Regions from separate parts of the Microbacterium lemovicicum genome, predicted to be linked through region 2. Evidence: predicted binding sites of a transcription regulator. Region 2 holds the regulator's gene; the other holds the start of a gene.
What was found. Region 2 encodes LexA, which represses DNA repair genes until DNA is damaged. Its sites were predicted from a motif close to TCGAACANNTGTTCGA; they were not measured.
Positions count from the first base shown of each region.

Region 1 (4,209 bases), 1.0 Mb from region 2:
CCTCGCGCCGACGCGCGAGCTCGCGCTGCAGATCGACGGCACCGTGCAGCCCATCGCCCGCAGCGTGGGCCTGTTCACGACGCAGATCTACGGCGGCGTGCCCCAGGGCCGTCAGATCGGAGCGCTCCGCAAGGGCGTCGACATCGTCATCGGCACGCCCGGCCGCATCGAGGACCTCATCGATCAGCGCAAGCTCGACCTGTCCGACGTCCGCGTCGTCGTGATCGACGAGGCCGACCACATGAGCGAGCTCGGCTTCCTCGAGCCGCTCCAGCGCATCCTGCGCCACACGCCCGGCGGCAGCCAGAAGCTGCTGTTCTCGGCCACGCTCGACCGCGAGGTGGCTGCCGTCGTCGACGAGTTCCTCGAGAACCCGGCCGTCTACGAGGTCGCGGGCGAGACCCAGGAGACCGGCACGATCGACCATCGCGTGCTCGTGATCGACCACCGCGAGAAGGGCGAGATCCTCCGCCGCCTCGTCGATCGCGACGGCAAGACGCTCGTGTTCGCGCGCACCCGCGCCTACGCGGAGATGCTCGCCGACGACCTCGCCGACGCCGGCATCCCCGCAGTCGCCCTCCACGGCGACCTCAACCAGGCCAAGCGCACCCGCAACCTCGAGCGTCTGACCTCGGGCCGCGTGCGCGTGCTCGTCGCCACGGATGTCGCGGCCCGCGGCATCCACGTCGACGACATCGATCTCGTGGTCCAGGCCGACGCGCCCGACGAGTACAAGACGTACCTGCACCGCTCCGGCCGCACCGGTCGCGCGGGCGCGGTCGGACGCGTGGTCACGCTGATCCCGCGTCAGCGCCGCCGTCGCATGACCGAGATGCTCGAGCGCGCCGAGATCGACGCGCCGTTCGAGGAGGCCCGCGTCGGCGACGACGTGATCGACGAGCTGGCCGGCACCCTGCCGACCGACGCCGAGCTCACCCGCTGAGCGACGTCCTCAGAACAGCATCGGAGCGGCGGTCTGCGCGGTACGACCTCTCGAGGTCGTGACCACGCGGGCCGCCGCCGTGCGTGCGGCGAGCCCCGGCGAGGGCGCCCGCCGCGCGCCGTCCTCCTCGGCCCATCCGTCGAGGCGATGCCGGCGCAGGAGGGGCCTGACCCGCTGGGTCAGCCACGTCCGGTAGCCCTTCGGCGCGTATGACGCCACACCCGGGTACAGCCCCAGGTACGCCGGCACGAGGTCGGGATGCTCCCGCTCGAGCCAGGTCATGAACCACTGCTTCGCGCCCGGCCGCAGGTGCAGCGCGCCGAAGACCACGCGCGACGCCCCGGCTGCGGCGATGAGGTCCAGCGCATGGTCGAGAGCCGCGACCGAGTCGGTGAGGTGGGGCAGGATCGGCATCAGGAACACCGTCACCCGGAACCCCGCCTCCGTCGCCGCCCGCACCGTGTCGAGGCGCGCCTTCGCCGACGGCGTGCCGGGTTCGATCGCGTGCTGGAGCGCGTCGTCGAAGATCGCGATCGACATCGCGAGTCCGACATGGACGGATGCCGCGGCCTCGGTGATCAGCGGCAGGTCGCGCCGCAGCAGCGTGCCCTTGGTCAGGATCGAGAACGGGGTGCCCGACTCCGCGAGCGCGGACACGATGCCGGGCATGAGGGCGTAGCGGCCCTCCGCGCGCTGATACGGGTCGGTGTTGGTGCCGAGCATGACGGGCTCGTGCTGCCACGACGGGCGCCGGAGCTCCTTGCTCAGCACCTCCGCCACGTTGACCTTCACGACGACCTGCGAGTCGAAGTCGCGTCCCGCGTCGAGGTCGAGGTACTCGTGCGTGCCGCGCGCGAAGCAGTAGACGCAGGAGTGGCTGCAGCCGCGGTAGGGGTTCACGGTCCAGTCGAACGGCATGCCCGATGATCCGGGCACGTTGTTGAGGGCGCTCTTGGCCATCACCTCGTGGAAGGTCATGCCGGCGAAGTCGGGCGTCGTGACCGATCGCACGAGACCGTCGATGCGCTCGAGTCCGGGCAGGGCGGCGGCATCCGGCACCCCGAGTTCCTGTCCCTGCCAACGCATGGACCTATACGAACAGATGTACGAATGTCTGTCAAGCGCGTCGGCCTGCGCGTCGAAGCTCGCGCCAGCCCGATCGCGCGGTCGCGTCCCGGCGTTCACAATGGGAGCGTGACGGCACCCGATCCGCACGCTGGCACCTCTCGTCGCGCGCACCCTCCCGCGCGTGACGTCGAGCGCGCCGCCCGCCGACGCCGCGCCGCCCGGGTGCGGCTGATCTTCGCGCTGGCGATGGCCGTCGCCCTGGTCGTGGGCACGACCGTCGCCGTATCGGCGGTGCTCACTGCCGGTCCGGTGGCCGAGGCATCCGCGTCCACCGCCACGCCGTCGGCACTCGTCGCCTCACCCGCTCCCCCGCAGGCCGAGGCCCTCCCCGCCCCGACGATCGTCGGCAGTTCCGTCGCCGCCGTCGACCTGTGCGCGGACGCGACGGTCACCGCCGAGCTGGCCGCCGGCGACGACGCCGCGGTCATCGTCGCCGCCGGTGGTCCTGACGGGCTGCGCCAGGGCGTGGCCACCGGAACGCTGCCGTGCGTGTCGCTGTCCGATCCCGGGCACGTGTGGACGGTCGTCAACAAGACCCGCCCGTTCCAGCCGGTCGACTACGAGCCGTCGCCGCGCGAGCTGCCCGCGGGTGTGCGCAGCATCGAGGGCGGCACGCTGCGATCGGATGCGGCGGCCGCCCTGTCGGCGCTGGTCGCCGCCGCGGCGGCGGAGGGCGCCGGCGAGATCGCCCTCGAGAGCGGCTACCGCTCCTACATCACGCAGCAGAACAACTTCGGCTCGGGCGGACCGGAGGTCGAGGCATCGGTCGCCCGTCCGGGATACAGCGAGCACCAATCGGGCCTGGCGGCCGACGTCGTGGCGTGCGACGGCGGAGGATGCGGCACGCTGGACGACCTCGCCGCGACTCCGCAGGGCGCGTGGACGGCGGCCAACGCCTGGCGATTCGGGTGGATCGTCCGCTACGAGGCGGGACGCACCGACACCACCGGCTATATCCCGGAGCCCTGGCACCTGCGCTACATCGGCACGGAGCTGGCGCGCGCCTATCACGACGGCGGCTGGCTGAGCCTGGAGGAGTTCTTCGGGCTGCCCGCGGCGCCGACGTACTGAGCACCGACACCCGACACCCAGTCCCACGATGAGTGGGATGGAATGCCATTTCCCCGGCTCGTCCATCGATTCGGAGACATAGAATCGCCGCAGGCGCCGCGGCCGTTCCGGCCTCCGCCACCGAGATGTCTCCGCGCGGCGGGGAGGGAAGGACCGGGCATGGACCGCGAGATCTACGACGAGGACCACGAGGCGTTCCGCGAGGTCGTCAAGGAGTTCGTCAAGCGCTTCGTCACGAACGAGAAGCGCGAGCAGTGGGATGCGGCGGGCGAGATCGACCGCGCGACGATGAAGGCCGCCGGCGAGTCGGGCATCATCGGCCTGTCGGTTCCCGAGGAGTTCGGCGGCGCCGGGATGCTGCAGGACTACCGCTTCCGGGCTGTCGTCAACGAGGAGATCATCAAGGCCGGTGCGGGGTCGCTCGCGGGCGCCTTCGGCATCCAGGACGACCTGGCCGTGCCGTACCTCGTGCACATGGGCACGCAGGCGCAGAAGGAGAAGTGGCTGCCGGGGATGGCGACGGGCGACGTGCTCGGCGCGCTGGCGATGAGCGAGCCGGGCGCGGGCTCCGACCTCCGCGGCATCTCGACGACGGCGAAGAAGGTCGACGGCGGGTACCTCGTCAACGGTGCGAAGACGTTCATCTCCTCCGGCAAGACCGCCGACATCGTGGTGACGTTCGTCAAGACCGGCGAAGGCAACAGGCCTGACGCGTTCAGCCTCCTCATCCTCGAGAACGGCATGGACGGGTTCGATCACGGCAAGAAGCTCCACAAGATGGGCTTCGCCGGTCACGACACCGCCGAGCTCAGCTTCAGCGACGTCTTCGTGCCCGATGAGAACCTCATCGGCGGCGAGGAGGGCAAGGGCTTCGTCCAGCTGATGATGAACCTGCCGCTGGAGCGGCTGTCGATCGGCGTCGCCGCGGCGGCGGCCTCCGAGGCCGCGCTCAACTGGACCCTGGAGTACACCGCGAGCCGCGAGGCGTTCCGCCAGCCGGTGATCGACTTCCAGAACACGCGCTTCAAGATCGCGGACGTCGCCACGACGGTCGACGTGCTGTGGGC
Region 1 covers NZ_CP031423.1:145,960-150,168, forward strand. The annotation lists gene CVS47_RS00715 (DEAD/DEAH box helicase) at 1-943, shown strand, start outside; gene CVS47_RS00720 (Rv2578c family radical SAM protein) at 953-2,029, opposite strand; gene CVS47_RS00725 (M15 family metallopeptidase) at 2,138-3,142, shown strand; gene CVS47_RS00730 (acyl-CoA dehydrogenase family protein) at 3,302-4,209, shown strand, end outside.
Region 1: a site for LexA is predicted at 2,038-2,053, ahead of CVS47_RS00720 (Rv2578c family radical SAM protein). Genes of this name have one in related genera too.

Region 2 (4,209 bases):
TCGAGCCGCCGTAGTTGACGTCGAGCACGCCGATGCCGCGGCTCGTGAAGAACGCGACGTCCATCGCGGCGCCGCCGGAGGCGTGCGCGGTGGGGCCGCCGTGGGCCAGCAGCAGGTAGGGCGGCAGCTCGCCGTCCGGTGCGGCGACGTCGGGGTTCGTCGGCGGGTAGGCGAACGCGTGCACGGGACCGTGGTCGCCGTCGAAGGTCAGCTCCTGCGCGACGGGCAGCCATGCGGCATCCGGAGCCTCGTCCACCGTGCCCCGCACGAGCCGCGGTGCGGGCGCGGCATCGTCGAGATCGACCTCCCACAGGCCACCGAGCGTGCTCGACCCGGAGCCGCTGAACAGCACGCGGGTGCCGTGGACGCCACCGAGGAGAAGACGCGAGGACGCGTCGGCGGGGAGTCCGCGGACGTCGTCGCCGTCGAGCACGGCCAGGACGTCCGCGCCGTCGGTGCGGACGGCGAGCACGCGCCCGTCCGCGAGCGGCGCGAACCAGCGGGCGCCGAGGTTCCACAGCGGGCCGCCGGTGTCGGCATCCGCGGGCGCGACGGCGACGGATCGTCCGTCGAGATCGGTGCGGTCGAGGTTCCACCGCCCCGTGCGGTCGGAGGAGTGCAGGATCTCCCGGTCGGACACCCACTCGGGCTGAAGCACGGACACACCCGCTCCTCCCGCCAGGGTCCGCCACGATCCGACGGTGCCGTCCGCATCGAGATCGCCGACCCGCAGCTCCGAGGCGTCCCAGGGCATGTCGGGATGATCCCACGCGATCCAGGCGAGCCGCCGCCCGTCCGGTGACACCTGCGGCGCGGCGAGGAAGTCGCTGCCCGCGACGACGGAGATGAGAGACGCCGGGTCCGCCGACCCGGAGCCGTCGAGCGGGATCGCGACGATGTCGCGCTGCGGGACGGGTTCGCCGGCGTGCACCTCCCGCACGGCGAGGAGACGACCGGCCGCGAGCACCAGGTCCGCGTACCGCGCGCGAGGATCCTCGGGCGTCAGGGCCACGGGTTCGAGGCCGACGCCGCCCCGCCACACCCGCTGGTCGCCGCCGTGGACGAAGAACAGCGACCCCGTGGCATCCGTCGTCCATGCCCCGCCGCCGTACTCGTGGACGCGGCTGCGCACGTCCCAGGGGGCGGACAGCACCGTCTCGGGTTCGCCTCCGCGCGCCGCCGCCTCGGCGGTCAGGCGTCGGACCGCGGACCGGCCGTTCTCGGCGGGCAGACGCTCGAGCCACCAGATGTCGTCGCCCACGTAGCGGCCGGCGTCGACCGGATGGGAGCCGGCGGCCACGTCACGGGCGGAGAGCGGCGACGGCCAGGATCCGTAGGGGAGTGTCTGAGTCACCCGTCCACCGTACGCGGCGGCGCGGACGCGTCCGCGGGCGACCGGCGCGGCGGCGGCTCAGATGGCGCGAAGGACCGCCACGACCTTGCCGAGCACGGTGGCCTCGTCGCCGAGGATGGGCTCGAAGGCGGAGTTGCGCGGCAGCAGCCAGGTGTGTCCGTCGCGGCGGCGGAAGGTCTTGACCGTCGCCTCCTCGTCGAGCATGGCCGCGACGATGTCGCCGTTGTCCGCGTCGGGCTGAGAGCGGACGACGACCCAGTCGCCGTCGCAGATGGCGGCGTCGATCATCGACTCGCCCGAGACCTTCAGCATGAACAGGTCGCCCTTGCCGACGAGCTGACGCGGCAGCGGGAAGATCTCCTCGACCTGCTGCTCGGCGGTGATCGGTATGCCGGCGGCGATGCGTCCGACGAGCGGCACGAGGGCGGCGTCCCCGACGGCGGGGGCGGTGTCGGCGGGGTTCTCGGTCGAGGTGCCGGGGAGGTCGATGAGGACTTCCATCGCGCGCGTCTTGCCGGGGTCGCGACGCAGGTAGCCGCTCAGCTCGAGCTGGTTGAGCTGGTGGGTGACGCTGGAGAGCGACTTCAGGCCCACGGCGTCGCCGATCTCGCGCATGCTCGGCGGATAGCCGTGGCGGGCGATCGAACGCTGGATGACCTCGAGGATGGCGAGCTGCTTGTCGCTGAGGCTCTTGCGGCGGCGGGTCTGAGGCTTGTCGCGCGCTCCGTCGGCCGGTGCCGGCTCGGTCATCTTCGTCTCCTGTCTGAGGCCCTCCTCCGCATCGGTCTTCGAATGTCGGAGGTCGGTGATGGGCTACTCGTATCGAAACCGTATCCGCAGACCAGGCCCGCGACGCTGAAGGCGTCCGCGTGTCGTGTTCGAAAGATTCGCGGACATCGACGCGCTTGACACCCTACAAGATCGAAGATAACTTCGGAAAAGAGATTCGCATCCGGCACTCCCGGCCGAGTGCCGGATGCGAACCTCTCCCCGCCCAAGGAGCAGCCATGACCACCATCGCTATGACGTCCGTCCGTTCGACCGGCACGACGCGTCTGCGCCTGACCGTCCGCGGCCGCCGGGTCCTGGCTGCCGCGGCGGCCTTCCCCGCCGCCGCCGCCCTGGCCCTCGCCGTCGTGGGCGGCTCAGCCGCCACCGCGACCCCCGACGCGGGAATGCCGGGGGGCTCGTTCGAGACGGTCACCGTCGCCGCCGGCGAGTCGCTGTGGTCCATCGCCCAGCACATCGCACCGTCGGCCGACCCCCGTGACGTCGTGTCGGCCCTCGCGCGCCTCAACGCCCTCGAGGGTGGAACGCTCACGGCCGGCCAGAAGCTTTCGGTGCCCGCCGAGTACGCCGCCGGGGAGTGAGCGCAGGCCCACGGCTCTACGATGGGACGGGTGACCGCTCGTCTCGATGACCTCCCGCTCCGCGATGATCTCCGCGGAATGACGCCCTACGGCGCACCACAGGCTCCGCTGTCGGTGGCCCTCAACGTCAACGAGAACACCCACCCGGTGCCGCAGCACGTCGCAGACGACATCCTCGACGCGATCGCCCTCGCACTGCGCGAGGTCAACCGCTATCCCGACCGCGAGTTCACCGCTCTGCGGGAGGGGTTCGCCGACTACCTCGGGCACGGTCTGGAACGCGATCAGATCTGGGCGGGCAACGGCTCGAACGAGGTGCTCCAGCACATCCTCCAGGCGTTCGGCGGCCCCGGCCGCACCGCCTTCGGCTTCGCGCCCACCTATTCCATGTACCCGCTGCTCACGCGCGGCACCGGCGCCGAGTGGATCGCCGGCACCCGCGGGCACGACTTCGTCGTGACGGCCGACGACGCGGCCCGCCAGGTCGCCGACGCGCGGCCCGACGTGGTGTTCCTCTGCGCGCCGAACAACCCCACCGGCACGCCGATGGGGCTGGACGTCATCGAGGCGGTCTACGACGCGACCGACGGCATCGTCATCGTCGACGAGGCCTACCAGGAGTTCGCCCCCCGCGACGAGCGCTCGGCGGTCACGCTCCTGCCCGACCGCGAGCGTCTCGTGGTCTCCCGCACCATGAGCAAGGCCTTCGCGTTCGCGGGTGCCCGCGTCGGCTACCTCGCGGCGGACCCCGCCTTCATCGATGCGCTGCGTCTCGTGCGGCTGCCCTACCACCTGAGCGCCCTCACCCAGGCGGCCGCCACGGCGGCCCTGCGTCACGCCCCGGTCATGCTGTCGATGGTCGACGAGATCGTCGCGCAGCGCGAGCGGATCTCCGCGACGGTCGCGGCCCTGGGGTACCAGCCCTACGAGTCCTGGGCGAACTTCGTGCTGTTCGGGGGAGTGGACGACCCGGCCGCCACCTGGCGCGCACTCTACGATCGCGGCATCCTGATCCGCGACATCGGGATCCCGGGACACCTCCGAGTGACGGCCGGCACCGAGGAGGAGACCACCGCGTTCCTCGACGCCCTCGCCTCGGTAGGATCGGCCTCATGACCCGTCCCGACACGCACAGGACGGCCTCGCTGCGTCGTGCCACCAGCGAATCCACCGTCGAGCTGAACCTCGACCTGGACGGCACCGGCGTCGCGCGCATCGACACCACGGTGCCGTTCTTCGACCACCTGCTGACCGCCTTCGCGAAGCACTCGCTGACAGACCTCACCGTGCGCGCCTCCGGCGACACGCAGATCGACGCCCACCACACGGTGGAGGACGTCGCGATCGTCCTCGGCGACGCCCTCCGAGAGGCCCTCGGCGACAAGTCCGGCATCTCGCGCTACGGCGACGCCCTCGTGCCGCTCGACGAGGCGCTCGCGCAGGCGGTCGTCGACCTCAGCGGTCGGCCGTACCTCGTGCACGACG
Region 2 covers NZ_CP031423.1:1,157,226-1,161,434, forward strand. The annotation lists gene CVS47_RS05350 (prolyl oligopeptidase family serine peptidase) at 1-1,354, opposite strand, end outside; gene lexA (transcriptional repressor LexA) at 1,412-2,104, opposite strand; gene CVS47_RS05360 (LysM peptidoglycan-binding domain-containing protein) at 2,362-2,724, shown strand; gene CVS47_RS05365 (histidinol-phosphate transaminase) at 2,746-3,840, shown strand; gene hisB (imidazoleglycerol-phosphate dehydratase HisB) at 3,837-4,209, shown strand, end outside.